Linked DNA regions of Rhodopseudomonas palustris. The main gene of each other region encodes a partner of the protein of the gene in region 2 in a complex. Links are inferred from orthologs where the notes say so. Each region holds a gene or a part of one and is shown on either strand. Other genes may lie near its edges.

What was found.
Region 1: the proteins of RPPS3_RS04925 (region 2) and xseA are in contact, whole or in part, in a cryo-EM structure (PDB 8TXR), measured with the Escherichia coli proteins. The link is inferred for Rhodopseudomonas palustris from one-to-one orthologs.

What each region holds. Positions count from the first base shown.
Region 1 is NZ_CP019966.1:1,324,115-1,338,959, reverse strand. The notes cover bases 8,942-11,889. They hold xseA (exodeoxyribonuclease VII large subunit), read left to right. Parts: upstream 8,942-9,582; coding sequence 9,583-11,196; downstream 11,197-11,889. Other genes in these bases: lpxK (tetraacyldisaccharide 4'-kinase), read right to left, coding at 11,578-11,889; RPPS3_RS06200 (DUF2093 domain-containing protein), read left to right, coding at 11,341-11,568; RPPS3_RS06210 (alpha/beta hydrolase), read right to left, coding at 8,942-9,465. Outside these bases: RPPS3_RS06260 (molybdenum cofactor biosynthesis protein MoaE), read left to right, coding at 5-472; prmB (50S ribosomal protein L3 N(5)-glutamine methyltransferase), read left to right, coding at 472-1,494; 16S rRNA (guanine(966)-N(2))-methyltransferase RsmD, read right to left, coding at 1,640-2,221; RPPS3_RS06240 (pseudouridine synthase), read right to left, coding at 2,393-4,525; RPPS3_RS06235 (nucleoside deaminase), read left to right, coding at 4,692-5,138; RPPS3_RS06230 (alpha/beta fold hydrolase), read right to left, coding at 5,122-6,030; purD (phosphoribosylamine--glycine ligase), read right to left, coding at 6,182-7,465; RPPS3_RS06220 (transcriptional regulator), read right to left, coding at 7,623-7,925; RPPS3_RS06215 (hypothetical protein), read right to left, coding at 7,928-8,479; more of RPPS3_RS06210, read right to left, coding at 8,476-8,941; more of lpxK, read right to left, coding at 11,890-12,600; RPPS3_RS06190 (3-deoxy-D-manno-octulosonic acid transferase), read right to left, coding at 12,593-13,897; RPPS3_RS06185 (DUF4170 domain-containing protein), read right to left, coding at 13,967-14,215; RPPS3_RS06180 (3'(2'),5'-bisphosphate nucleotidase CysQ), read right to left, coding at 14,253-14,845. UniProt on the Escherichia coli protein: Bidirectionally degrades single-stranded DNA into large acid-insoluble oligonucleotides, which are then degraded further into small acid-soluble oligonucleotides.
Region 2 is NZ_CP019966.1:1,055,616-1,070,291, forward strand. Bases 3,736-6,514 are described here. They hold RPPS3_RS04925 (exodeoxyribonuclease VII small subunit), read right to left. Parts: upstream 5,362-6,514; coding sequence 5,110-5,361; downstream 3,736-5,109. Other genes in these bases: dxs (1-deoxy-D-xylulose-5-phosphate synthase), read right to left, coding at 3,736-4,696; RPPS3_RS04930 (histone deacetylase family protein), read right to left, coding at 5,444-6,373. In the rest of the region: RPPS3_RS04905 (MATE family efflux transporter), read right to left, coding at 1-1,330; RPPS3_RS04910 (TlyA family RNA methyltransferase), read right to left, coding at 1,393-2,133; RPPS3_RS04915 (nucleoside 2-deoxyribosyltransferase), read right to left, coding at 2,136-2,699; more of dxs, read right to left, coding at 2,771-3,735; RPPS3_RS04935 (bifunctional metallophosphatase/5'-nucleotidase), read right to left, coding at 6,537-8,219; RPPS3_RS24425 (hypothetical protein), read left to right, coding at 8,212-8,439; RPPS3_RS04940 (hypothetical protein), read left to right, coding at 8,436-8,912; RPPS3_RS04945 (enoyl-CoA hydratase-related protein), read right to left, coding at 8,961-9,722; RPPS3_RS04950 (acyl-CoA dehydrogenase), read right to left, coding at 9,929-11,710; RPPS3_RS04960 (hypothetical protein), read left to right, coding at 12,278-12,664; RPPS3_RS04970 (NADH:flavin oxidoreductase/NADH oxidase), read left to right, coding at 13,783-14,676. UniProt on the Escherichia coli protein: Bidirectionally degrades single-stranded DNA into large acid-insoluble oligonucleotides, which are then degraded further into small acid-soluble oligonucleotides.

The DNA.
Region 1 (14,845 bases), 270 kb from region 2 along the record:
TCCGATGACCGTTCCGGTGACCATCCGTATTCAGGAAGCCGATTTCGATCTCGCCGCCGAGACCGCGGCGATGACGAAGGGCCGCACCGACATCGGCGCGGTGGTGTCGTTCACCGGCCTGTGCCGCGGCGTCGAAGGCGACGACACCGTCGCGGCGCTGACGCTGGAGCACTATCCCGGCATGGCCGAGGAGGAGATCCAGCGCCACGCCGATGAGGCGATCAAACGCTGGCCGATCACCGCGCTGACGATCATCCACCGCGTCGGCCGGCTGGTGCCGGGCGACAACATCGTGCTGGTGCTAACCGCCTCGGCGCATCGCCAGGCGGCGTTCGCGGCGGCGGAATTTCTGATGGACTATCTCAAGGCCAACGCGCCGTTCTGGAAGCGCGAGGAGCGCTCCGGCGAGTCGCGTTGGGTCGAGGCGCACAGCCGCGACGACGCCGCGCTGGCGCGATGGAGCAAGGATTGATGGCGAAGAAGGCGACCGCGACAACCAAGAAGGCGGGCAAACCGAAAGCACCGACGGCGAGATCCGCCAAGGCCAAGCCGGCCAGGCGCGGCGCGCCCCCGAAGGCCGCGGCCGCCAAGCCGCCGAAGGTGGCGCCGGGCGAACTGGTGACGCTGCTCGATTTCGTCCGCTACGCGGTCAGCCGGTTCGCCGAAGCCGGCGTGGTGTTCGCGCACGGCACCACCGATCCGATTGCCGAAGCCGTGTTCCTGATCGGCGAGACGCTGCACCTGCATCCCGATCAGTTCGAGATGTTCGCCTCCGCCCGCGTCACTGCGCGTGAAGCTGCCGCGATCCTCGGCCTGATCGAGCGCCGGATCGCCGCGCGGCTGCCGGCGGCGTATCTGGTGAACAAGATCTACATGCGCGGTGTGCAGTTCTACGTCGACGAGCGGGTGATCGTGCCGCGCTCCTATATCGGCGAATTGCTGGACTCGCATTTCGACGGCGGCGATACCTCGCTGATCGACGCGCCTGAGGCGGTCGAGCGCGTGCTCGACCTCTGCACCGGTTCGGGCTGCCTGGCGATCCTCGCGGCCTACGCCTTCCCGAACGCGACGGTCGACGCCGTTGACCTGTCGAAGGACGCACTCGCGGTCGCGACCCGCAACGTCGCCGAACACCGGCTCGACGATCGCGTCAGCCTGTATCACGGCGACCTGTTCGGCCCGCTCGGCGACGAGCATTACGACCTGATCATCACCAACCCGCCTTACGTCGACGCCGACGGAATGGCGAGCCTGCCGGCCGAATGCCGCGCCGAGCCGGCGATGGCGTTCGACGGCGGCGACGATGGTCTGACGATCATCCGCCGCATCCTCGCCGAGGCGAAGGATCATTTGACGCCGGACGGCGGCCTACTGTGCGAAGTCGGCCGCTGCCGGCCGCAGATCGAAGACGAATTCCCTCAGCTCCCGCTGCTGTGGCTCGACAGCGAAGACTCCGAAGCCGAAGTGTTCTGGATCGCCGCAGGGGATTTGTAAGGTCCTGCGCGCACCGTAATTCCGGGGCGCGAACGCTGTTCGCGAACCCGGAATCTCGACCTGTTCTGCGCCGTGCGAAACAACCTCTGGATTCCGGGTTCGCTCGCTTTGCGAGCGCCCCGGAATGACGTCGAAAAAAAACGGACTACTCGCCCTCGCCGAACCGCAGGAATGTGAACTCGGTGTCGTCATAGGCGCGGCGGGCGAGTTCGGTGTAGCCGGCCGGGGCCGTGAAGCCAGCATCCTTGGCTTCCTCGACGATCACCAGCGCGCCCGGCAGCAGCCAGCCGCCGTCGCGCAGCGACGCGAGGGAAGCCTCCGCAAGCTGCTTGCGGTATGGCGGATCGAGGAACGCGACGCCGAACGGCTCGACCGGATGCGCCGGCCCGAGATTGGCGGCATCGCGGCGATATACTTTGCTGACACCGCCGAGCCCGAGCGCCTCGACATTGGCGCGCAGCAATGCGCGCGCCTCGGCGCCGTTGTCGACGAACAGCACGAACTTAGCGCCACGCGACGACGCCTCGATACCCAGCGCGCCGGTGCCGGCGAACAGGTCGAGCACCCGCGCATCGAGCAGCGGATTCTCATAAGCGTGCATCAGAATGTTGAACACCGACTCGCGCAACCGGTCCGCCGTCGGCCGAATATCCCGCGACGTCGGCGCCACCAGATTGCGCCCCCGCAGCCGTCCGCCGATCACGCGCATGGGAGTGCTCGTAGAGATTGCAGGTAGCTCGAAACGAACGAGGCGCGCTCCCCTCCCCCTTGCGGGGAGGGGTCGGGGGTGGGGGTCCACAAGCAAAACCTTGCTTCGTAGCTACCCCCCACCCCGACCCTCCCCCGCAAGGGGGGAGGGAGCACAAGCGCCGTGCCGTCGATCAGCATGAAACCGAACTCACTCGTCCCGCGGCGCGGCGTCGCGTTTGCCGTGGTAGCGGCGGGCGGGGCCGCGCGACAGCGGGCGATTGCCGCCTTCGCTGGCAGTGCGTTCGACCTTGACCTTGCGGCCCTTGCGATCTTCGACCGCGCCGCGCTTGGTAATCGTCTTCTTCGGCGCGGGGGCAGCCTCGGCCACCGCCCACTCCTCGGCGGACACGACCTTGCCGGCGCGCGGCTTCGGCTTGGTCTCGCTCGGCGACGGGCCGGCGAAGTCGCAGCCGGCGAGCGCAATCACCTTCTCGCCGAGCTGATCGCGCAGCACGCGGGTCTTGACCTCGTCGACCTCGCCTTCGCCGAGCTCGAGCAGTTGGAACGGACCGTAGGAGACGCGGATCAGCCGGTTCACTTCGAGGCCGAGATGCGCCAGCACGTTGCGGACTTCGCGGTTCTTGCCCTCGCGGATCGCGAACACCAGCCAGACATTGGCGCCCTGATCGCGCTCCAGCTTGGCCTCGATCGGGCCATACTGCACGCCGTCGACCTCGATGCCGTTCTGCAATTCGTCGAGCTGGGCCTGGGTGATTTCGCCGTGGGCGCGGACGCGGTAGCGCCGCAGCCAGCCGGTCTCGGGCAGTTCGAGCGCGCGCGCCAGGCCGCCGTCATTAGTGAGCAGCAGCAGGCCCTCGGTGTTGAAGTCGAGCCGGCCGATCGAGATCAGCCGCGGCAAGCCTTCGGGCAGATTATCGAACACCGTCGGCCGGCCTTCCGGATCGCTGTGGGTCGTCATTAGCCCGCGCGGCTTGTGATACAGGAACAGCCGCGTGCGCTCGCGCTCCGGCAACGGCTTGCCGTCGATGGTGATGACGTCGCTGGCTTTGACGTCGAGCGCCGGTGAATCGATCACCTTGCCATTGACGGTGACACGGCCTTCCGTGATCCACGTCTCGGCATCGCGGCGCGAGCACAGCCCGGCGCGCGCCACCACCTTGGCGATGCGCTCGCCGGCCTTGTCGGACTTCGCGGGAGCGGCTGGCTTACGCTTGGCCGCTGCCGGATCCTGCTTGCGGAACGCTCCGCGGCCGCCGAACGCCGGACGCTTGGCGAAGACCCTGCTGTCGTCCTCATTGTCGCGGCGCGGACGATCGAAGCCGCGCTCCTCGTCCCGACCCTTGCGGGGACGATCGAAGCCGCGGCCTTCGCTGCGCGGATGCTCGTGCCAGTCGCCGTGCTTGGCGGCGCGGTCGCGCTGCGGGCGATCCTCACGCGGACGGTCGCTGCGGGGACGGTCACTCCGCGGGCGATCCTCGCGGGGACGATCAAAGCTGCGTTCGCGGAACGGACGCTGTTCGCCACGCTCGCCGTCGCGGGGGCGCGAGAATTTCGGCCGGTCGCCGCCGCGTTCCGGACGGTCCGAGCGCTCACCACGATCGAACCTGGGCTTGTCGCCGCGAGCCTTGTCGAACCGCGGCTTGTCTTCCCGATCCCGATCGAAGCGCGGCTTGTCGTCACGCGATTTCGAGAACCGCGGCTTGTCGAAGCCGCCCTTGTCGAACTTGCGGTCGCGATCGCCCCCGGCACGCGCCGGCCGATCCTCACGGGCCCGCCACGGCTTCTCGTCACCGCGGTCGCGGCCAGGCTCGCCGTCACGCTGGAACGGACGCTTCGGCCGATCAGCAAAATCCCGCTTGGGGCGGTCACCGAAATCCCGCTTCGGCCGATCACCAAACTCCTTGCGCGGCCCCCGCTCGGCACGATCGCCGCCGCTGCGCGCGGGCCTATCGTCGCGGCCAAAACGGGGACGCGGCGCCTCACCGTCTTCGCGGCGCGGACGGTCGGAAAAGTCGCGGCGCGGCGCGGCACCGTCGCGCTTGGCATAGGGCCGCTTGCCCTCGCCGCCGAACGACGAGCGCTTTGCATCGCCGCCGAACGACTTCTTGGCGTAGCTCTTCTCGCCGCGGGCCTCGCCGGCGCCTTCGGCGGCGCGCTTGGCGAACTTCTTCTCCGGCCCGCGGGCCGCGCCCGAGCGGCCCTTGCCGCCGAACGCTCCCTTGCCACCGGCGCCGGCTTTGCCGCCGAAACTGCCTTTGCTGCCCTGCCGGTCGCGGCGGCCGCGCGCAGAATCGTTGTCTTTACGGGTGTCGCGGGGCATGACTGGTCTTTCTATCGAAACACGAAATGGGGCTCAGGCAGTCGGGAACGGCTCGCAGGCCGCGCGCTCCGATTGAAACGCGCATGGTCACGCAAAACAGCCATCCACTTTTGCTGAAGTCGGTCTCCTAGCAGAGTTTTCGGGTCGAGACGAGCCAAGAACGACGATGACGGCTTCCACTTTCATGGAATTGGCGCTGGCCGAGGCGGCCGCGGCCGGAGCCGCCGGCGAGGTGCCGATCGGCTGCGTGATCGTCCGCGACGGCGTGGTGATCGCCAAAGCCGGCAACCGCACCCTGACCGACCGCGACCCCACCGCCCATGCCGAACTGCTGGCAATCCGGGAGGCCGCAGCCAAGCTCGGCAGCGAGCGGCTGGTCGATTGCGACCTCTACGTCACGCTGGAGCCGTGCACGATGTGCGCCGGCGCGATCTCGTTCGCGCGGATCCGGCGCCTGTATTTCGGCGCATTCGATCCGAAGGGCGGCGCGGTCGAATCCGGCGTGAGGTTCTACGGCCAGCCGACCTGCCATCACGCGCCGGAAGTGTATTCCGCCGTCGGCGAGCGCGAAGCCGCGACGATGCTGCGGGAGTTCTTCAGGGCCCGGCGCTGAAGAACTTCACCAAAGCCTCGGCGGTCTGGTCCGGCGCTTCCTCGGGCAGGAAATGCCCGGATTCGATCGGCGCGCCCTGCACGTCGGACGCCCATTTTCTCCAGACATCGAGCGGCGTCGCGGCCGACTGCGCGATGCCAGAGGCGCCCCACAGCGCCAGCATCGGCACCGGGATCTTGTTGCCGGCTTCGACATCGGCCTTGTCGTGCTCGAAATCCGCATAGGCGCCGGCGCGGTAGTCTTCGCACATCACGTGCCGCCGCATCGGGTCGGCAAACGCGATGCGGTAGTGCTCGATAGCCTGCGGATCGAACGCGGAAAGATCACCGGCCCGAGTCCAGCTCGCCAGCTTGGCCTTCACGTAGAAATCGGGATCGCCGCCGAGCAGGTTTTCTGGCAGCGGCGCCGGCTGCGCCAGGAAGCTCCAGTGATAGATCTTCAGCGCATAGGCGCGGTTCATCCGCTGCCAGTATTCGTAGGTCGGCAGGATATCGAGCACCGCGAGCTTCGACAGCCGGCCCGGCGAATCCAGCGCCATCCGATAGCTGACGCGGGCGCCGCGGTCGTGTCCGGCGAGTGCGAAATGCACGTGGCCGAGCTGCTCCATCGCCTCGATCAGCTGCTTGGCCATCGCCCGCTTGGTGTAGGGCGTGTGCTGATCGTCGCTCTCCGGCATATCGGACCAGCCGTAGCCGGGCAGATCGGCGACGATCACCTTGAAGCGCTCGGCCAGCCTCGGCGCGACGCGGTGCCACATCACATGGGTCTGCGGAAAGCCGTGCAGCAACAACAGCGGCGGCCCGTCGCCGCCGACGCGCGCGAAGATCCGGCCCGACGAGGTGTTGATCCATTCCGAGCCGAAGCCCGGAAACAAGTCGGCGAGATCGGGCATCGGCGGTCTCTCCATTGTTGTTAGTCTCCGTCATGGCCGGGCTCGTCCCGGCCATCCACGCCTTCGCGGCGGTTAGGCCCTAAAGACGTGGATGCCCGGGACGAGCCCGGGCATGACGACGTATCAGGTCTTACTACGATACTTAACGCAACTACTTCCCTCGTCGTTCCCGCGCCACCGCCTGCCAGCCGATGTCGCGGCGGCAGAAGCCTTCGGGCCAGTTGATCACGCCGATCGCCTCGTAGGCGCGGCGCTGTGCCTCGGCGACGGTCTTGGCCGACGCGGTCACGGCAAGCACCCGGCCGCCATTGGCGAGCACCCAGTCGCCCGACGCCACCGTGCCGGCGTGGAAGATCTGCACGCCCGGAATCGTCTCGGCACGGTCGAGCCCGGCGATGCGGGTGCCCTTTTCGTAATGGCCCGGATAGCCCTTGGCGGCCATCACCACGGTCAGCGCCGGCTCGTCGTGCCAGCGCAGACTGATATGCGAGAGCTGGCCGTCGGCGCAGGCGAGCAGCGCCGGCACGATATCGTCCTTCATCCGGATCATCAGCACCTGACATTCCGGATCGCCGAAGCGGACGTTGTATTCGATCAGCTGCGGACCATCCTCGGTGATCATCAGCCCGGCGAACAGCACGCCCTTGAACGGCGCCCCCATCGCTTTCATGGCCTTCAGCGTCGGGTAGATGATCTGCTGCATCGCCTGCTGACAGATCGCATCGGTCATCACCGGCGCCGGCGAATACGCCCCCATGCCGCCGGTGTTCGGTCCCTTGTCGCCGTCATAGGCGCGCTTGTGATCCTGCGCGGTGGCAAGCGGCAGCGCGTGCTCGCCGTCGCACAGCACGAAGAACGACGCCTCCTCGCCGACCAGGAAATCCTCGACCACCACTTCGACGCCGGCATTGCCGAGGCCGCCGCCAAACATCATGTCGATCGCGGCCTCCGCTTCGGCCAGCGTGCTCGCCACCACGACGCCCTTGCCGGCGGCAAGACCGTCGGCCTTGATCACGATCGGCGCGCCCTGGGCGCGGATATAGGCCTTGGCTTCGTTCGGATCGCCGAACCGCTCATAGGCGGCGGTCGGAATGTTGTGCGCCTTGCATAGATCCTTGGTGAAGCCCTTGGAGCTTTCGAGCTGCGACGCCGTCCGGCTCGGTCCGAACGCCTTGATGCCGGCCGCGGCCAGATCGTCGACGATCCCGGCGGCGAGCGGCGCTTCCGGCCCGACCACCACGAAGTCGACCTGATTGGCCTTGCAGAACTCGACCACGGCCTGGTGGTTGCCGACGTCCAGCGCCACGCAGGTCGCCTCGCGAGCGATCCCGGCATTGCCCGGCGCGCACCACAGCGTGGTGACCAGCGGCGAGGCCGCGATCTTCCAGGCCAGCGCATGTTCGCGCCCGCCCGAGCCGAGGAGAAGGATGTTCATGAAGGGAAGCTCGCACCATTGCCCGTTTGGCGCAGGGTGTAACACGGCAGCCCGCTGCCGCAACAATCGCCGGTGCGGCTATCACAGCTTCTTCAGACCGCCGCCGGATCCGCCGGGCGGCCCCGATAGGCCCGCAGCGGCGTAATGGTCAAGATCGCTACTCCGGCGCGCTGCCGGCGATGATTTCGCGCAAGCCAGCAACATGCCGGGCGAAGGCGGCACGGCCGGCGGCGGTCGCCGTCACCGTGGTCTGCGGCTTCTTGCCGACGAACGCTTTGTCGACCGCGACATATCCGGCCCGCGCCAACGTCTCGATATGCGCCCCGAGATTGCCGTCGGTCGCCCCGGTCAGCTTCTTCAGGCGGACGAATTCGAGTCCCTGGCGCTCCGGCAGCGCGTTCAGCGCCGCCATGATCTTCAGCCGCAGCGGCTGGTGAATGATGTCGTCGAGTTCGGCCATGATCAATCCCGGCGCATCCACAATCCGCCAAGGATCAGCCCGCCGCCGTTGACCATCGCCATCCACAGGTCGAACCAATCGCCGCTGAAGACATAGCCGATCAGCGTCAGCGCGATGATGGCGACCCCGATCACCACGAAGGCACGGCCGACCCAAAGACCGGCGATGCTGTACACCATCATGAAATAGATCGGCCAGAACACGCCGAGTTCGCGCGGGCCGAAATGGCCGAGAAAGCAGTTGAGATAGCCGAACGCGAAAAACAGCAAGAGCGCGAGCGGAATCCGGACGTCGAAGCCAACGCCGCTGCGCCGGCGCACGAACATGCCGATCGCAAAGGTGCCGCAGACGCCGATAGCGTTGACCGCGACCCAGAGCCAGCCGGCGGAACGCGGCCACAGATAGGAAGCGAGATAGCCGGCGAGCACCAGCGCGCCCCATTGCATCAGGATCAGGCTGGTCAGCTGGTAGATCCGCGACCGGCGCACCCGCCGAACGATCACCTCGATATCCGACAGCGCCTCGGCGGCCTGCTTGGCGTCGATACTGCTCATGAGCCGGCTCCGGCGCCGACGACCACATCGGCGATGCGCGACAACGCCGATGGATCGGCGACGATGCCCATGTGATCGACGCCGGGCAGCAACTTGACGCTGACGCGGTCACCCATCGTGGACTGATAGTTCTCGGGGCGCATCAGTTCATCAGCCGCGCCGACCATGACGGTGATTGGGCTCGTGGCGCCGGCGAGATCGGAGCGGAAATCGCGGCTCGGCCCGAAGCCGGTCAGCAACCGGAACGAATAAGCTGTGGTGACGTATTTCTCCGACCCCGCCGGGACCGCAAAGGCCACCACCGGAAGCTGGTCGCAGCAGGCGACGCCGAAGCCGCGCAACACATCGAGCGCGATGATGCGCGGCAGGTCAGGCGAGGCCCAGCCGCCGCTGCCGGGCCGATTGGTCGGTTCGCGGTAGCCGAGATAAGGCGCCAGCAGCACGGTCCGGGCGATGGCTCCGCCGACCGGCGAGCCCGCCATTCGCAGCGCGAAGCCGCCGCCGGAGGAATGGCCGACCAGAACCAGCGGCGCGCCCGGCCGCGCCGCCTGCACCATCGCGACCAGATCGGCGAAGTCATCCCCGAGCTGGCCGCGATAGCCGATGTCGCCGCGCGTGCCTGAACCGCCGTGGCCGCGGATATCCGGCACGAAGGTCTCGACGCCGCGCGCGGCGAGCGCCTGCGCCAGCGCATGCACCGCAATGCTGGAGCCAGCCGAGCCGTGGACCACGATTGCGACTTCTCGGCGTCCGTCCTGCTGTGGCTGGTAGCGGCGGTAGGCCAGCTCGGTGCCGTCGCGGGCCTGAAACCGCGACAGCGCCGGCATCGCGCTGCGATCGACCGCTCGGGCGCCTTTGTCGATCGAGGCCAGCGGCGCGGGCTTCGTCACCGGCACGGCGATCGCTACGGCAAAGGCCAGCGCCACCAGACCGACCCCGCCCAGCAGGTATCCCCCGACCCGCAGCCCTGCCCGCACCACTTTCATACCGGCGTCCTCGTCATGTTATAGAGAACTCTGTATTACAGAGTGTATCGCCCAGCAAGGTAGCCGGAACCGCAAAGACTCCCTACGTTGCCAGCTCCTCAACACACCGCGAATCGCATGGCCCGACTGCAGTCTCCCCAAACCCTCGCCAATGTCGGCGAATTCACCGTTTCCGAGCTGTCGCAGGCGCTGAAGCGGACGGTCGAGGACACCTATGGGCATGTCCGGGTGCGCGGCGAGATCACCGGGTTTCGCGGGCCGCATTCGTCGGGACATTGCTATTTTGCGCTGAAGGATGAGGGCGCCAAGATCGAGGCGGTGATCTGGAAGGGCGTGGCCGGGCGGATGCGGTTCAAGCCGCAGGAAGGCCTCGAGGTCATCGCCACCGGCAAGCTGACCACCTACCCCGGCTCGTCGAAATATCAGATCGTGATCGAGGCGCTCGAGCCCGCCGGCGTCGGCGCGCTGATGGCTCTGATGGAAGAGCGCAAGAAGAAGCTCGCCGCCGAGGGCCTGTTCGACGAGGCGCGCAAGCAGCTGCTGCCGTGGCTGCCGGAGGTGATCGGCGTCGTCACCTCGCCGACCGGCGCGGTGATCCGTGACATCCTGCACCGCCTGGAAGACCGTTTCCCGCGCCGCGTGCTGGTGTGGCCGGTGCGGGTGCAGGGCGAAGGCTCGGCCGAGCAGATTGCGGCAGCGATCCGCGGCTTCAACGAACTCAGCCCGGATGGGCCGATCCCGCAGCCGGATCTGCTGATCGTCGCGCGCGGCGGCGGCTCGCTGGAAGATCTGTGGTCGTTCAACGAAGAGATCGTGGTCCGCGCCGCAGCCGACAGCATGATCCCGCTGATCTCGGCAGTCGGCCATGAGACCGACGTCACCCTGATCGATTTTGCCGCCGACAAGCGTGCGCCGACCCCGACGGCGGCGGCCGAAATGGCCGTCCCGGTGCGCGCCGAGCTGTTCGTCGAAGTCGGCGGGCTGGCCCGGCGGATGCTGTCGAGCTGGCAGCGCTGCCAGGACTTCCGCCGCAACGAACTGCGCGCCGCCGCACGTGCCCTGCCCGGCGCCTCCGACCTGCTGGCGATCCCACGGCAGCGGCTCGACAACGCGGCCGCCTCACTGCCGCGCGCGCTGCGCGCCAACACCCATGCACATCACCGCCGCTTCGCCGCTGCGGCGGCCGGCATGACCCTCAAGGTGCTGCGAGCGCAGGTGGCGCACAGCGCCCACCGGCTCGACAGCGCCGGCACGCAATTGCAGCGCTGTGCCCGCGCCACGCTGCGGCACCGCCGGGAGCGGTTCGAGGGGCTGGCGGTGCGGCTGCAGGCCTCGAAGCTCGCCAATCAGCAGGCGCAGCGGATGCGGATCGCCCGCGAGCAGGAGCGGCTGGATCGCCTCGCCGAGCGGGCCCGGCGGGCGTTGATCACCCTGCTGGAACGCCGGCAGGCGCGGGTCGACGCCACCGGCAAGCTACTCACCGCACTATCCTACCGCGGAGTCCTGGCGCGCGGGTTCGCGCTGGTGCGGGATGCCGACGGTCGCTCGGTGCACGCCGCTGCATCGGTCGCCGCGGGCGCCCGACTCAGCGTCGAATTCGCCGACGGCCGGGTCGCCGTCACCGCCGACGGCGACAGCGGATCGTCGGCCGAGGCCACCAAGCCGGCGGCAACGCCGGCCAAACCGGCCAAGCGGCCGGCAAGCCCGGCGGGCCAGGGGTCGCTGTTCTAGCCGGACAACCGCTGGCCGCGGGGAAAACGACGCCGCCATGACAGGACGGCGGTTTGCAATGCGGCGCTTCCGTTCTATCTGTCAGGTGTATCGACCCGCAGCGTTGCCGCGTTCCGCAACCTGCGGTTTTCCAGGAGATCAGCCGTGCTGAACAAATTTGGCTTCTCGGGTTCTGGCGAAGCCCAGGTGCAGTATCTCGATGGCGACTTCCGCGTGATCTCGCCCGGCACCTATGTGCGCTGCGCCGTCACCGGGGTGCAGATCCCGCTCGACGAGCTGAAATATTGGAGCGTCGATCTGAAGGAGCCCTACGCCACGGCCGAAGCCGTGCTGAAGCGGCATTATCCGGACGCGTTTCAGCCCAAGGGTTGAGGCCGCGATTTAGCGCCGCCCGGCGAGCCTCTCGGCGCGCGCACCGTTGAGCCGGTCGAGCAGGAACAGCCGCAGCTTCGACTCGTCGCCGAACGCCAGCGTCACGGCAAAGGGCACGATCTCCACGCCGAGCGCCTGCTGCGCGCCGCCGATCCGCGCCAGATCTTTTTCGGTGGTGACCAAGGTCAGCCCATCGCGCTTGGCGATAGCGGCGAGTTCGGCCAGTTCCTCGGCCTTAAATGGGTGGTGATCGGGATACGCGCGCTGCTCGGCCACCTCGACGCCGCTGGCCTGAAGCGTTGCGACGAACCGCCCCGGATCACCGATGCCGGCGAACGCCAGCACCCGCCGCCCCCGCAGCGCCTCGACCGACGCCGGCTCCGGCACCAGCCGGGCTCGCAGCACCACGCCGCCCTTCTTCGTAATCTGCTGCGCGAGGCCGTCCGCGGCGGTGCCGTCGCCAACTACGACCAGCGCGTCCGTGCGCGCGATCTGCAGCGCAAGCGGCGCGCGCAGCGGTCCCGCCGGAAACACGCTGCCATTGCCGATGCCGCGATGGCTATCGACCACGATCAGCGCGGCGTCCTTGGTCAGCGCCGGATTCTGAAAACCGTCGTCCATCAGGATCACGCTGGCGCCGAGCGCGCAGGCCAGCGCCGCGCCGTCGCTGCGGTCGCGCGCCACCACCACCGGTACCCGGCCTGCCATCATCAGCGGTTCGTCGCCGATGTCGGCGGCGCTGTGCCGCGTCGGATCGACCTGGACCGGCCCGTGCAGCCGTCCGCCGTAGCCGCGACTGAGGACCACAGGGGTTTCACCGAATTCGCGTAGCAGCGCCACCAGCGCGAGCGTCGTCGGCGTCTTGCCGGCACCGCCCGTGTGATAGTTGCCGACGCACAGCACCGGCACGCCGACCGTGGTCCCGGTCTTCTGCATCCGCGCCGCGGCGATGTTGCCGTAGATCGCGGCGATCGGCAGCAGCAGGCGCGACACCAGCGAAGGAGGCCGGTGCCAGAAGCCCGGCTCACGCATTCCCGGCGCCCTGTTCGATCTGCAATTGCAGCAGATAAGGCTCAAGCGCCGCGATGGTGCGGTCGAGCGCGCCGCCGAGGCGATCGACCACCTTGGTGGCCGCGGTGATCGAGATCTGCCGCGCGTCGTGGTTCGACAGCAGCGACGAGATCCGCAGTACCAGCGCGTCGACATCGGGCACGGCGAACGCGCCGCCTTCATCGTCGAGCGCGCGATAGACCTCGGTGAAATTGGAGACGTGCGGGCCGTGTACGATCGCGGCGCCGAGCTTGACCGCCTCGATCGGATTCTGGCCGCCATGCTCGATCAGCGAGCCGCCCATGAACACGATCGGCGCCAGCCGATAGAACAGCCCGAGTTCGCCCATAGTGTCGGCGACGTAGATCGCGGTCGCGGCCATCGGCTGCTGCTCGCGCGAGCGCAGCGCCACCGGCAGCCCTGCGGCCTCGACCAGGCCGGCGACCTGATCGCCGCGATGCGGATGCCGCGGCACGATCACGGTCAGCAGCGTCGGGAAACTCGCCGACAGCCGGCGATGCGCTTCCACCAGCAATTCTTCCTCGCCCGGGTGGGTCGAGGCGGCGACGATCACCGGACGGCCGCGGGTGACCGCGAGCAACCGCTCCAGCCGGCCCGGATCGGCCGGCGGCGGCGCCACATCCATCTTCAGGTTGCCGGTGGTGATCACGCTCGGGCTGCCGAGCGCACTGAAACGTTCGGCATCGACCCGCGACTGCGCCAGACAAATATCGAAACGGCCGAGCAGCGCGCCGATGGTTGCTGACGCACGCTGCCAGCGCGGGAACGAGCGCTGCGACATCCGGCCGTTGATCAGCACCATCGGCACCCGCCGCGCCGAGGCAGCGAGGATCAGGTTCGGCCACAGATCGGATTCGATGAACAGTGCCAGACTCGGACGCCAGTGATCGAGGAAGCGGTCCACGAAGCGCGGCGCGTCGTAAGGAATGAACTGGTGGATGATGTCCGGCGGAAACCGGCTGGCCACCACCTGGGCCGACGTCAGCGTGCCCGAGGTGAGCAGGATGCGCAGGTTGAGCGCGCGCAGCCGTTCGATCAGTCCGGCCGCAGCCAACACCTCGCCGACGCTGGCGCCGTGGATCCACACCACCGGCCCGCGCGGCCGTGCATCATTGCTGAGACCGCGACGTTCACCGACTCGCGACGGATCTTCCTTGCCCTGCTTCAGCCGCCGGCCGATCCACAGCGACGCCAGCGGCGCCGCGGCAGCGGTCAGCTTGCGATAGACGCGGAGCGTCATCGGCACCGGATCAACCATCAACGGCCCCGTCTGTCACCGCGAAGGTGACGCGCATCATCGCCGAGCAGCATCGTCAGTCCCGCGCGATCAGTGCTGCGCGGACCGGGCTTCTTTTTCTGGATCGAGCAAGCGATGCAGATGAACGATGAAGTACCGCATGTGCGCATTATCGACCGTCTGATGCGCCCGGGCCTTCCATGCCGCATAGGCCGTTGCGTAGTTCGGGTACACCCCGACGACGTCGACCTTGTCGAGATCGCGAAACGTCACGTTCTCGAGGTCCGTCAATTCTCCCCCGATTACGAGGTGGAGCAATTGCTGCGCATTGTCCGACATCAAACTTCCTCATTGCGGCGAACAGGCATGCGCGCGCTCAGCCTCGCGGAGAAACGCGAAAATGCTCGACGATGTGAGCATGACGTTCGCGCCCCGCAGCCACCAGCACGCCATGTGTGACCTCGGGACGGTTGTAGACGATGGTCTCGCCCGCGAGAGTTGTCATTGTACCATCCGCTTCGTGCACGATCAAATCGGCCGCGGCAAGGTCCCAATCGCGGCTCTGCCCTCCGGCGAATGCAACGTCGACCTGACGATCAGCAACGCGGCACAGCCGCAGCGCCAGCGAGCCGATCCGCGGCAGGATGTGCGCGGTCGACGGCAAGGCCAGCCGTTCGATCAGCGGTTTCGGGCCGGCGACCTTGGCGCCTTCCAGCGTGGTGCCGACGCTGGCGTGCAGCGACGCGCCGTTGAGCGACGCACCCGCGCCACGCGTGGCAAAGAAGAACTCACCAGATACCGGCGCGAACACCGCGGCCAGCATCGGGTTGGCGTTCGCGATCAGCGCAACCGAAACGCACCAATCCTCCCGGCCGGCCAGATAGGCGCGGGTGCCGTCGATCGGATCGACGATCCACACCCAATCCTTGTCGAGCCGTGTGAGATCGTCGGCGCTTTCCTCCGACAACC
Region 2 (14,676 bases):
CGATCCAGACACCGAACGGGCCGAGGTCGGTATGGAAGCCGAGCACCCAGCAGAACGGAAAGCCGATCAGCCAGAACCCGAGCACCGCGAACAGCAGCGGCACCTTGGTGTCATTGCGGCCGCGCAGCGCGCCGTTGGCGACGACCTGCAGGCCGTCGGCAATGAAGAAGCTCGCGCCGACGATCAGCAGCGCTGCGGTCAGCGTTGCGGTTTCGATCGAGGTGTCGGAATCGCCGAGGAACAGCTGCGGGATCTGATGCCGCGTCAACGCGACCAGCAGCGTCATCGCGGCCATGAAGATGAAGCCGAGGCCGATCGCCGCAAAGCCGGCGCGTCGCGCCGACGGCGGATCACCGCGGCCGACCGCATGGCCGACCCGCACCGTGGCTGCGACCGAGATTCCCATCGGCACCATGAACATGATCGCGGCGACCTGCAGAGCGATTTGATGCGCGGCGAGCGCGGTGGTGCCGAACTTGCCCATCAGCAGCGCCGCGGCGCCGAACACGCCGTATTCCAGCACGGAAGCGCCGGAGATCGGCAGGCCGAGCTGCAGCAGCCGGCGCATCAGCTCGCCGTCGAACCGAAACAGCTCGCCGAACACTTGGTACTTGCGGAACGGGCGCATCGTCACGCACACCACCGCGGCGGCGATGCACATCGCCCAGGATACGATCGTGGTGGCGAGGCCGGCGCCGAAGATCTCCAGCCGCGGCAGGCCGAACAAGCCATGGATCAGCACGTAAGCGAGGCCGAGATTGATTGGGATTGCGGTCAGCATGATCCACAGCGCCGGCTCGGGCCGGTTCACCGCGCCCATGAAGCCGCGCAGCGCGATGAACAGCCAGCCGGGCACCAGCGACCATGCCAGTCCGTCGAGATAATCGCCGGCGAGGCGCGAGGTCTCAGGATTCTGGCCGAGCGCGACCAGCAGCTCTTCGCCATAGAGCTGGCCGAGCGTGAGCGGCACGCCGGCGATCACACCCGCCCACAGCCCGACGCGCAGCGACGCACGCACCTGCCGCGGCGCGCGCGCGCCTAACGCCTGCGCCGCCAGCGGCGTTACTGCGGAGACCAGTCCAAGGCCCATCGTGAAGGTCGAGAACAGCACGATATGCGCGAGCGCAGCCGCGGCCACGGCGGTGTCGCCGAGCCGGCCGATCAGCGCCAGATCGGTGGTCATCATCGCGATCTGGCCGAGCTGCGTCATCGCCATCGGCCACGCGAGCCACAGCGTTTCGATCAGCTCTGTCCGCCACGCAGACGATTTCGCCGGCGCAAGCGCGCCGGCGGCGATGTTGGAACCAGGTACGGCCATGGCGCGCACCATAACCGAAGTTGCGGCCGGAGTAAGACTTTGGTTCCGGCCAAGACGTCGCGCCTTGAAGGCCCTTAGCCGCGCTTTGCACCGAGAAAGAATTCGACATTGCCGTCCCCGCCGGCGATCGAGGACGCAAAGACCTCGATGTCGCGGCAGCCGAGCGAGGCGGCGAGGGCGATCGCATCGTCGCACACCGCGCGATGCACCTTGGCGTCGCGCACGATGCCGCGCTTCGAGGGCGCCTCGAACTGCGGCTTGATCAGCGCCAGCAGACTCATCGGCGATGCGGCAAGCGACAGCGCCGCCGGCAGCACCTGCTTCAGCGAGATGAAGCTGGCGTCGATCACCACGACGTCCGGCCGCTGCGGCAGCCGCGTGCCCTCGAGCTTGCGGATGTCGGTCTCTTCCATCGAGACGATCTTGGGATGGCCGCGCAGCGAAGCGTGGAGCTGATCGCGGCCGACATCGACCGCGAACACCAGCGCGGCCCCATGCGCCAGCAGCACCTCGGTGAAGCCGCCGGTGGAGGAGCCGACGTCGAGGCAGACGTGATCCTCGATCTCGATCGGATAGCGCTCCAGTGCGCCGGCGAGCTTGACGCCGCCGCGCGATACCCAGGGATGCGCCGGCTGCGCTTCAAGCTGTGCGTCGAGCGCGATCGGTTCGGAGACCTTGGTGACCGGCTTGCCGTCCGCAACTACGAGCCCGGCCTCGATCGCCGCCTGCGCCCGCGCACGGCTATCGAACAGGCCGCGCTCGACCAGTACGATATCGGCGCGTTTGCGTGGCGTGGACTCCGGTGGCTTCGCCATGGTCAGCGCGCCCGATGCGGCCGCAGCCGCTCCGCCGCGATCCGGACGCAGGCGGTGAAGCTGTCGAGGTCGTGCCATGGATCGGCCGGCATCTGGCGCGGCGTCACCAGCGGCGCGCCGTGCAGGTCGAGGCAGTGGATCAGCATCAGATTGTCAGCGAGGCCGAAGTCTTCGACCGCAAGGCCATCGGCGCCGATCAGCAGGCCGTCGCGGCTCTCGACGGTTTCGAACTGCTTGACCCGCGCGACGTAGTTCGCCGGATCGTTCGAATAGCCGAGCACCAACTTGCCGCGTCCGGCCATGTAGCCGAGTTCGTACACCGTGCCGGCGTCGGCACTGGGACCGCGGAACGGCGTCAGATTGGCGATGATGGCGTCGGCTTCATTCATCATCGCTTCGTTGCCACGGAAGATCTGCAGCGACGCGTCGTGCGCCGCGAGCGCGACCGCATTGTCGAGCGGAAACAGCCCGGCAAAGCCGTGATCCGCGCACAGCTCGGCCTTGCGCCGGCCGATCTGCAGCGCATCGGGCAGAAACACATCGGGGCCGGCGAGGTAGATCTTCATGGGCGCCTAAAACAAAACGGCGACACGGTCGCCCGTGCCGCCGTCCTGATGAATTAGCGAAAGCAGCCGGATCAGGCCAGCTTCACGGTGTCGGCCTTGGCGTCCTTGCCGAGCACGTCGAACACCTTCTTGACGATCGCCTTGGCGTCGAGGCCGGCGCGGGCGTACATCGCCACCGGGTTGTCGTGATCCAGGAACACATCGGGAAGCACCAGCGCGCGCATCTTCACTTCGCCGTCGAGCATGCCGTGCTCGGCCAGCGTCTGCATCACGTGGCTGCCGAAGCCGCCGATCGAACCTTCTTCGATGGTGAGCAGCACTTCGTGATCGCGGGCGAGCTTCAGCACCAGCTCGACGTCGAGCGGCTTCATGAAGCGCGCGTCGGCGACGGTGGTGGAGAGGCCGAGGGTGGCGAGTTCGTCGGCAGCCTTCTCGGCTTCCGCGAGGCGGGTGCCGAACGACAGCAGCGCGACCTTGTTGCCCTGGCGGATGACGCGGCCCTTACCGATTTCCAGCGGAACGCCGACTTCCGGCATTTCGACGCCGCGGCCTTCGCCGCGCGGATAGCGTACCGCGCTCGGACGGTCGTTGATCGCCACCTGGGTGGCGACCATGTGCACCAGTTCGGCTTCGTCCGCCGCAGCCATGATCACCATGTTGGGCAGGCAGCCGAGATAGGCGTTGTCGAACGAACCGGCGTGGGTGGCGCCGTCGGCACCGACCAGGCCGGCGCGGTCGATCGCAAAGCGCACCGGCAGCTTCTGGATCGCGACATCGTGGACGATCTGGTCGTAGGCGCGCTGCAGGAAGGTCGAGTAGATCGCGCAGAACGGCTTGTAGCCCTCGGTGGCGAGGCCGGCCGCGAAGGTCACGGCATGCTGTTCGGCGATGCCGACGTCGAAGGTGCGCTTCGGGAAGGCCTTCTCGAAGATGTCGATGCCGGTGCCCGACGGCATCGCCGCGGTGATGCCGACGATCTTGTCGTCCTTCTGGGCTTCCTTGACGAGGCTCTGGCCGAATACGTTCTGGTAGGACGGGGCGTTCGACTTGGCCTTGGCCTGGGCGCCGGTGGCGATATCGAACTTGACCACCGCGTGATACTTGTCAGCCGCCGCTTCGGCCGGGCCGTAACCCTTGCCCTTTTGGGTGACGACGTGGATCATGAACGGGCCGGTGTCGGCGTCGCGGACGTTCTGCAGGATCGGCAGCAGGTGGTCCAGATTGTGACCATCGACCGGGCCGACGTAGTAGAAGCCGAGTTCTTCGAACAGGGTGCCGCCGCCCATCATGAAGCCGCGGGAATATTCCTCGGCGCGGGCGGCGCGGTCGGCGATCAGCTTGGGCAGGTGCTTGCCGATCTGCTTGCCGGCCTCGCGCAGCGACCGGTAGGTCTTGCCCGAATACAGCCGCGACAGATACGACGACATCGCGCCGACCGGCGGAGCGATCGACATGTTGTTGTCATTGAGGATCACGATCAGCCGCGAGTTCATCGCGCCGGCGTTGTTCATCGCCTCATAGGCCATACCGGCGGAGATCGAGCCGTCGCCGATTACCGCGATGACGTTGTTCTTGACGCCCGACAGCTCGCTGGCCACCGCCATGCCGAGGCCGGCCGAGATCGAGGTCGAGGAATGGCCGGCGCCGAACGGGTCGTGATCGCTCTCGGTGCGCTTGGTGAAGCCGGACAGGCCACCCGGCGTCCGCAGCGTGCGGATGCGGTCGCGGCGGCCGGTCAGGATCTTATGCGGGTAGGCCTGGTGGCCGACGTCCCAGATTAGGCGGTCGCGGGGGGTGTCGAAAACATAGTGCAGTGCGGTAGTCAGCTCGACTACGCCGAGACCGGCGCCGAAATGCCCGCCGGTGACCGATACCGCGTCGATCGTCTCCAATCGCAATTCGTCGGCGACCTGCCGAACCTGGTCGACCCGCAGCTTGCGCAGATCTTCCGGTGTACGAATGGTGTCGAGAAGCGGTGTTTTGCTAAATTCGGTCACGGCGATATTCCAGTCTTATAACTATAGGGTGGTGAGTCCCTCGACGAATGGTCCGAGTGTCCAGTCTGCGTGAGCCTCACCCGGCTCCCGCACTCCTACTTCAGGAGAAATCAACGATCGAAGCGTAGTGTGCGCTCCCGATCGTCGAAGTGACCTCGATCACTTATTGCGGCTGCACACGTCCACCGAACTTGACAGTGCCATCCCGGCGAGTGTCAAGCGCGGCGCATAAGCTCATACCTTTACACAAACCCGTCATTAAATCCAACCATCGGCCGCCCAAGGCTTGGTCAGGCTGCGTAAACTTTCGGCCAACAGGGTTGATGGGGGTAGTTTCGGAACTCCAGTGTTGCGCCGCAAACACGGTCGTGGCCGGACGGCGGCGCAAGCAATTACCTTTGCGGATGTCGGGGTTATTGCACGTCCAGCGGCTCGGTGCCGGTCGGAGCGCCCTGCGCGTCGGTGGTAATCTTGTCCACGCGGGCTTCGGCCTGCCGCAGCAGATCCTCGCAGCGGCGCTTCAAAGCTTCACCGCGTTCATAAATCGTGACCGACTCCTCGAGCGGCACCTTGCCGTCTTCGAGCCGCTTGACGATGGTCTCGAGTTCCTCGAGGGCGCGCTCGAAGCTGAGCTTCTTCACATCGGCGGTTGCGGCTTCGGCCATTTCGCATTCCCGGCTGCCCCGCGCTGGGGCGCGGCAGCATTGTTTTGGTTGTTGTTCTTGGTCGCCTGGCGGGGCGGCTGGTTCAAGCGCCCATCAGGGCGCCCACATGCGCAGCCACCGATTCACTCAGGCCCTGGAGGTCATATCCCCCCTCGAGCACCGAGACAATGCGGCCTCCGGCGGTCTGGGTTGCGACCTCCATCAGCCGTTCGGTGACCCAGCCGAAATCTTCGGCGCGCAGGTTCAGGCTGGCGAGCGGATCGCGGTAATGGGCGTCGAAACCGGCCGAAATCACGATCAATTCCGGCGAAAACCGCTTGAGCTGGGGCAGGATCAGCTGCTCGAACGCGAACCGGAACTCAGTCCCCCCATCTTCGGAAGCCAGGGGCGCGTTGACGATATTGTCATATTCGCCGCGCTCGCCCTGCGAGCCGGTACCCGGGAACAGGGGCATCTGGTGGGTCGAGCAATACATCACCGTTCGGTCGCCCCAGAAGATGTCCTGGGTGCCGTTACCGTGGTGGACGTCGAAATCCACCACCGCGGCGCGCTCGATGCCGTATTGGCGCTGGGCATAGCGCGCGGCGATCGCGGCATTGCCGAAAAAGCAGAACCCCATCGGCTTGGTGATTTCGGCATGGTGACCCGGCGGCCGGGTGGCGACGAAGGCGTTGGCGGCCTCGCCCTTCATCACTGCATCCACCGCGGCGACCGAACCGCCGACGCCGCGTAGCGCGGCTTCGAATGTGCCCGGCGACATCGAGGTGTCGCCGTCGACATAGACGATGCCGGTGGACGGCGACATGTGGCGCAGCTCGACGATGTGGTGATCGGTGTGGCACAGCGCGATGTGCTCGAGCGAGCCGATCGGCGACTCCGCGCGCGCCAGCGGTGCAAAGCGTTCTTCGCCCAGCGTCTTGTTGATGGCGGCGAGGCGCGCAGCGCGCTCAGGATGTCCTTCCGGCGTGTGATGGTCGAGGCACGCGGAATGGGTCAGAAAAAGCGTGGTCATTCAGAAGTGCCCGGGCGCCGATCTGTGTCTGTATTATATTCGAATGAATGTAGTTACTCGCTGCGGCGAGCGAAAGGGCCGCTTAAGGCTTAGAGTGATTTCCAGCGACAGGGACACTGCTCCGCTCGAAGAAAACACATCAAAACAAACAACTAGAGCTCGCTCAATTCAAGCGCGTCACCCGGTCGGTCGGCGGCGGCGCCACCGGACTGTGGGTCTTGAAATAGGCGAACAGCGCGTCGACGTCGTACACGCCGGTTTGCAGTGCAACACCGTCCTTGAACACGGTGAAGCCGTCGCCGCCTGCCGCCAGATAGGCGTTCAGCGTCACCCGGTAGGCGCGGTTCGGATCGATCGGCGCTCCGTTCAACGTCATCCTGTCCGACGGAATTCTCGCACCCGAGACGCCCGCTGCATCCCAGGCGAAGTGAAAGCCCTTCGACACCTGCAGAATTCGCGGCCGCGCCGGCTCCGCCCATTGCTGTTCGAGCGCCGCCTTGAGCTGAGCCCCGGTCAGCGTCATCGTCACCAGCTGATTGCGGAACGGCTGCGCGGCGAACACTTGGCCGAACGTGACTGCTCCGCCTTCGCCGCCGAGAATATCGGAGCGGACGCCGCCCGGGTTGGTCAGCGCGATCTCGGCGCCGCCTTTGTCTTTATCCGATGTCGCGGCGAGCTGGGCATCGGCCACCACGTCGCCCAGCACGCTCTCGCCCGCCGCATTCGGCATCCGCGACAGCGCCGATGTCACCGAACCCGCCGGCCTCGCCGCGATCGGGCCGGCCAGTTTGTCGTAGGCGGCGATCAGTGCGGTCTGCGCCGGATCCTTGGCCAGCGCGTCGGTCCGGACGATCGTGTTATTGGCCGCCGCGCTGATCACGTCGCGGGTGGTGGGATCGAGCTTGAGGTCGATCGCAGTGACGATGGTGCCGTATTTGTCGCCGCTGGTGACGAGGCGGCCGTCGATCCGGCAGGTGTAGGCGCGGTGAGTATGACCGCTGATTACCACGTCGACGGCGCGGTCGAGCTTGTTGACGATCTCGACGATCGGGCCGGAGATCCCCGGGCATTCGTTGTAGTCGCCGGTCGGAAAACCACCTTCATGGATTAGCACCACGATCGCCTCGACGCCCTTGGCCTTCAGCTCCGGGATCAGGGCGTTGACGGTCTCGGCCTCGTCCCTGAACGACAGGCCGGCGACACCCGGCGGTGACACCATGTTGGGTGTGTTCTTCAGCGTCAGCCCGATGAACGCCACCGGCACGCCGCCGAACTTGCGGATTGCGTAGGGAGGAAACACCGTCTTGCCGGTCGCGGTCTCGACCGTGGAGGCGGCCAGATAGTTAAACGCCGCGCCCTTGAACGGATGCGGCCCCTGGCAGCCGTCGACCGGATGGCAGCCGCCGTTCTGCATCCGGAGCAGCTCGGTCTTGCCCTCGTCGAATTCATGATTGCCGACCGAGGACAGCGCCAGACCCATCAGCGACAGCGACTCGATGGTCGGCTCGTCGTGAAACATCGCGGACAGAAACGGGCTGGCGCCGATCAGGTCGCCTGCCGCAACGAAGATCGCGTTGGGATGATCCTTGCGCAGCGCTTTGACCAGCGTTGCCATATGTTCGGCGCCGCCGGCGGGGACGTGAATCTTCTTGGTCCGATCGGCCGGGTCGTCGATCGCGATGCCGCCGGGCGGCGGCTGCAGATTGCCGTGGAAATCGTTGATCGCCAGAATCCGCAGATCGACCGGCGGAGGCAGCAATTCGGCCGCGCGCGGGGCGGATACGGATGCGACAGTGAGCGCGGCGGCGGTGGCGAGCAGGGGCAGGCGAGAGCGGAGCTTGATCATCGGCGATCCGAGCAGAGCTTTTTCACGCTTCGCATCGCCTGCCGCGCGCGCGAATGCAAGTGGCGTCGGTTTGCCGCAGGACGACGCGAATGCGCCGCCGAATACCAACCTTGCCGACGTGCCGATTGAACTTCACGGCGGCGCGGCGTTACTGATGGCACTCAATCGCGCGACGGACCGCGAGTCGCGATGCTCGTACAAGACCGGGGATGACGCATGAAGAGGTTTTCGTTCGCTGGGCCCGCAGCCGTTGTTATCGGTGCGATGGCGTTCGCCGGCACGATGTCGTTCGCCGTCGCGCAACAGCCGCGGGGAGGCGAACGGCCTCAACCGCGCCTTTCCGATCTGATGCAGGGCGCGCAGGTCGCGCACATCAAGCTGTGGTACGCCGGCAAGGCGGGCAATTGGGGGCTTGCGACTTACGAGACCAAGCAGCTCAAGGCGAGGCTCGAAGATGCCGCCCAGCTCTATCAGAGCCTGCCGGTCAACGACGTCACCACCATGGCCAAGCCGCTCGATGCGGTGTCGGCGGCGATCGCCGCCAAGGACGCCCGCGAATTCGCCCGGGCCTATGATGACCTCACCGCCGGCTGCAATTCGTGCCACCGCGAGCTCAAGCTCGGCTTCGTCCATCTGCGGACGCCGGCGTCGAACCCGTTCAGCGATCAGAATTTCGCGCCCGGGAAAAAGTAATCGGTCCGGCTGCGGCGCCCGCCGGGTGCCACAGCCGCAGCCGTCATCTCACCCCTTCTTCCGCTGAAAGAAGCGCATGAAGGCGTTGACGGCTTCGGGCGACTTCATCCGCTCGCCGAACAGATGCGTTTCCTGATCGATCCGCCGGGTGATCTCATCGGGCGCCAGCCGCAGCAGCTTGCGCGAGATCGCCACCGCTTCGGCCGGCAGCGCGCAGATTTCCCGCGCGGCTTTCTTGGCTTCCATTTCGGTCTGCCCGGGCGCCACCACGACGTTGACAAAGCCGGCGACGCGGGCGTTTTCGGCCGTCATGGTGTGGCCCATCACCAGCGTGGCGAACGCGCGCTGATAACCCATGGTGCGCGGCATCAGCAGGCTGGACGCGCCCTCCGGCACCAGCCCGAGTTGGATGAACGGCGTCGAGAACGTCGCCGTGGTCGAGGCCAGCACGTAGTCGCAGTGAAACAGCATCGTGGTGCCGATGCCGATCGCAATGCCGTCGACGGCCGCGATGATCGGCTTCACGTTGTGAGCCAGCGAATACAGAAACTTGGTGGCGTTGGTGACGCGCGCCGCGCCGCTGGTATCGGTTCCGGCTTTGAGGAAATCGTCGAGATCGTTGCCGGCCGTGAACACGCCGGAGCCGCCGGTGATGATCAGGCAACGGATGCTGGGATTGTTCTGCGCGGTGTCGATCGCGTGACTCATCTCGCGATACATGTCCTGCGTCAGCGCGTTCTTCTTTTCCGGCCGGCGCATGGTGATCACGCGCGTGCCGTCCTCATCCGTGACGATCAGATGCTCCGTCATGGCATTTCCCCCGTAAGACCCGGCGTCCCCGCCTCAAGCGGAGCGCTCCTCGGCACGCACAGTATCACGTTCGTTCGTGACGTCAGCTGACGGCCCGCCGTCCGCGATGAATTTCTGTCGAAGCTCACGCCCAACGCGATGTGCACAAAATAAAGGGTGGCTGCAATGCAGCCACCCCGGAGTTCTTCGTAAGCCGAAGGATCAACTTAAGCGGTCAGCACCGCCTCGGCACCGGCCACCGAAGCGGCGCTGTCGACCACGCTGCGCTCCAGCGCAGGGGCCTGCACCGCGACGGTCTCGGCGAAGAACCGCGCCAGCGCCACGTAGCGCGACGGATCGTTGATGCCCTCGAGATCGCGCGCCGCGAGCGCTTCTGCCGCCAGCGCGCAGCCGCCCAGCGTGGCGCCGAACAGTCGCAGATAGGGAGTGGCACCGGCGAGCGCATCGTTGGTGGCGCTGCCGAGTTTGTCGAGCAGATAGCGGCTGGTGCGGTCGAGCGCTTCCAGCGCCTCGCGCAGTCGCAGGCCGGTGAGGCCGAAGCCCGGATCGTTCGACGCTTCGACATCCTTGACGATCAGCGTCAGCTCGTCGAGCAGCGCGAACACCGAGGCGCCGCCGCTCGTGCCGAGCTTGCGGGTGACGAGGTCGATCGCCTGGATGCCGTTGGTGCCTTCGTAGATCGGCGCAATCCGCGCGTCGCGATAGTGCTGCGCGGCGCCGGTCTCTTCGATGAAGCCCATGCCGCCATGGATCTGCACGCCGAGCGAGGCGACTTCGATGCCGATGTCGGTGGAAAACGCCTTGGCGATCGGCGTCAGCAGCGCGCCACGCGCCGCCGCGGAGGCCTTGACCTTCGGATCGGTGCTGCGCGCCGCAATGTCGAGCGCCACCGCGGTCGAGTAGCAAATCGTACGCGCGGCGCCGATCAGCGCGCGCATCGTCAGCAGCGTGCGCTTGACGTCGGGGTGCTTGATGATCGGATCCGAGCCCGGGCCGGCGCTGCCCACCGCGCGGCCTTGCTTGCGCTCCTGCGCATAGGCCAGCGCCTGCTGATAGGCGCGGTCGGCAATGCCGACGCCTTCGAGGCCGACCGCGAGACGGGCCTGGTTCATCATCGTGAACATGCACTGCATGCCGCGGTTTTCTTCGCCGATCAGATAGCCGATTGCGCCGCCGTGATCGCCCATCGTCATGGTGCAGGTCGGCGAGGCGTGGATGCCGAGCTTGTGCTCGACGCCGCTCGGATAGATGTCGTTGCGGACACCCAGCGAGCCGTCGGCGTTGACCAGGAATTTCGGCACCAGGAACAGCGAGATGCCTTTGGTGCCGGCCGGCGCATCCGGCAGCCGCGCGAGCACGAAATGCACGATGTTATCGGTCATGTCGTGGTCGCCGTAGGTGATGAAGATCTTGCTGCCGAAGATCTTGTAGCTGCCGTCGGCAGCGCGCTCGGCGCGGGTGCGCAGCGCGCCGACATCGGAGCCGGCCTGCGGCTCGGTGAGCTGCATCGTGCCGGTCCACTCGCCGGCGATCAGCTTGCCGAGATAGACCTGCTTCAGCGCGTCGCTGCCGTGCGTATGCAGGGCGTCGATCGCCGACAGGGTCAGCAGCGGGCACAGCCCGAACGCCATATTGGACGACGCCCAGATCTCGGTGCAGGCGGCGTTGACCGCCATCGGCAGCCCCTGGCCGCCGAAATCCTCCGGTCCCGACACCGCATTCCAGCCGGCGGCGATCCAGCGCTGATAGGCGTCCGGCCAGCCCGGCGCGGTGGTGACCTTGCCATGCTCCAGCTTGATGCCGTGCTTGTCGCCGACCCGGTTCAGCGGCGCCAGGATGTCGCTGGCGAACTTGCCCGCCTCGTCCAGGACTTGCGCAGTGATCTCGCTGTCGTAGTCGCCAAAATGGCCGGCGGCGACGGCGGCCTGCAGTCCTGCACCGTGGTTCAGGGAAAGAAGGATGTCGTCGATCGGAGCGCGATAGGTCATGTTGAAGTCCCGGCTGACGGAAGGAATGCCGGCCTTTTTCCACGAAAACCCATTCCCCTCAACCGTCCGTCGCGTCGCGCCGGCTCTGCAGCCGGGCCGCCCACACCCGGCGCACGACGCTTTCGGCGGTTGAAATGCCGCTTGGGTGTCGATAGACCGGCGGAGCCGAAGCGAATCCGCCATCCGGCCGCCCCAGCGCGGTCCGGAACCGGCTGTTGGGGCGTAGCCAAGCGGTAAGGCAGGGGATTTTGATTCCCCCATGCGGAGGTTCGATCCCTCCCGCCCCAGCCAGAATACCCTATCTTATTGATAGTATTGGAGTAAATTTCCGAGCTGGGGGGCTGATGCACAGCCCTGCGACACACCGCTGCTACACTAGGGTGTCGTACGACCGTGGCTTTCCACATTTTTCGCCGCCGAGCCACCTACTATTGGAGGCGTCGCAGGCCGCTCCAGCTTGCCAGTTTTTGGGCTCCCTCGCATATTCTAGTGAGCCTGCGCACAACCGCGTTGCCATCGGCACGTCGGTTGGCGGTGGCGCTTGATGCAAAGCTTGAGGACGCAGTGATGCTCGCCGAAAGTGCCGATCCAACGCTTTCGAAATCCCAGATCGATGCCATGCTTCGGACGGTCGTGGATCGGCATCTAACGAAGCTCGATAGGGTCGCGTTGGTCGCCAAGGGGTTCACGGGCTTCGATCCAGATCAAGCCCGTCGCGACGATAGGAGAGCTTTCTGGACCTACTCGCTCCTCGATGCCAGCGGTCCCTACGCCGAGGTCACGGATAGCGATCATGTCCGTATGGTGGATGACGGCCTATGTGATGCTGATATCGAGGCGGTGAAGCGTCACCTGAAGATGCTGAAGGACAACGGGCTCGTCCCGACCAAACAGCATATTCTTCGGGGATTGATTGAAGGCGTTGCGGCCAAAGCGGTCTCGACAGTGTCGTAGATAAGCCAGGAGATGGTGTTCGACGCGCACGAGCGCGCCTTCGCGTTCTTCAAGAACTATGCACGCGCGGTATGCACCGCGTCCAGAGGAGAAGAGCTACGACGAGTCGCACGCCTGGCTGGTCGACAAGTGCGTCGCCTACGCCAAGAGCCGCGCACATCTCGCCACGATCTGGAGGCGTTCGAGTACGAGCGGTCGCACCTCATTCCGTATCGAGGCCAGTTCGACGGCTTTCATCCGCTGCCGACCGTCGATCTCGTCAACCGGCTGGAAGCCGAGACCCGCTCCGGACGCCGACGAGGCTCGCCGACTATCTCACCCACCTCAACTTTGTCATGCTGGATGAACTCGGCTATCTGACGTTACCCAGGCCGGTCGCCAACTCCTGTTCCACGTCATCAGCGGGTTCTACGAGCGAACCTTGATCATCGTAACTTCCAATTGGCCTTCGGCGGATGGCCGAAGGCGTTCGGCGATCCAAAGAAGACCACGGCATGCTCGACCGCCTAACGCACCACTGCGATCTCATCGAACCCGGCAACGACAGCTGGCACTTCAAAAGCCGCGCCTGAACTCACCCTGTTGATCCGAGCGCCGACGCCGCAAGCCTCGGCCAGCTACACCGGCGCGCACCAGCTTACCAGAGGGGCCCTCTCGGACGATCATTGACACACGGATCGAAGCTATGCTCCGGACGGTCCTCAGCCGACATCTGACGAAGCTTGATACGTTTGCGTTGATCGCACAGGGTTCGCCGGAACTATCAAGCTCGTCGCGATGATCGGCGTTCTGGACTTACACGCATCCTCGATGCCTACTGCCCCTGAGCCAACGTTGCGCCTAAAGCTGCGCTCGTATGGCCGAAGATGGCCTATGCGATGGATGACGACATTTGTGATCACCGGGGTCAAAGTGACGAGATTGCCAAGAGAGTTAAGGGCGCGCAGAATTGTGCTGCTGCCTCGGTATTGATTGAGTGCCGCTCTTTGCAGCGGCAAACCAATGTATGATGTTTGCCGAGATTATTGATCACATATCCGGCAGCAGGCCAAGTTCGTCGCCGGGACGAAGATCCTGGCGTGCTCTTTCGCAAGTAACTGCCCCAGCCGGAGCCCTTCATGTCCCATCCGAAACTGTTCACGCCCCTACAGGTCGGCGCGTTGGAGCTCGAAAACCGTATCGTGATCGCTCCGATGTGCCAGTATTCGGCGCGTGAAGGCGAGATGACGGATTGGCATCTCATGCACTTAGGCAATCTGGCCCTTTCGGGCGCGGCGTTGCTTACGATAGAAGCCACCGCGGTCGCTCCTGAAGGCCGCATCACGGCTTTCGATGTCGGCCTTTGGGACGACCGTACCGAGGCGGCGATCGGTCGGGTCGTCGATGCGATTCGGAGCTGGTCATCGATCCCGATTGCGATCCAGCTATCACATGCCGGCCGCAAGGCGTCGGTCGATGTGCCTTGGCGGGGCGGCCGCCATCTCCCGCCGCACGACCCTAACGGCTGGCAGACCGTGGCGCCCTCGGCGCTCCCGCTCAGTGTCGGCGGCCGGTCTCCCGTCGCCCTCCATGCCGCAGGTCTCGAGCAGATCCGCCAGGGCTTTGCCCAGAGCGCGCGACGCGCGGCCCGACTCGGCCTTGATGCTGTGCAATTGCACGCGGCGCACGGCTATCTGTTGCATCAGTTCTTCTCGCCCATCTCGAACAAGCGAGAGGATGAATATGGCGGGTCGCTCGAGAATCGGATGCGCTTTCCACTGGTAGTCTTCGACGCAGTTCGTGCTGCCTTCCCCGCAGATCGCCCGGTCACGGTTCGCATTTCGGGAGCCGACTGGATCGAAGGAGGCGCGACAATCGACGACGCGGTCTCCTTCGCGAAGGCGCTGGAAGCACGCGGCTGCTCGGCTCTCAACGTTTCCAGCGGCGGGATCGATCCGCTCCAGCGGATCACCGATGGGCCCAGCTACCAGGTTCCGTTTGCGCGGGCCGTGAAACAGGCTGTCTCGATCCCG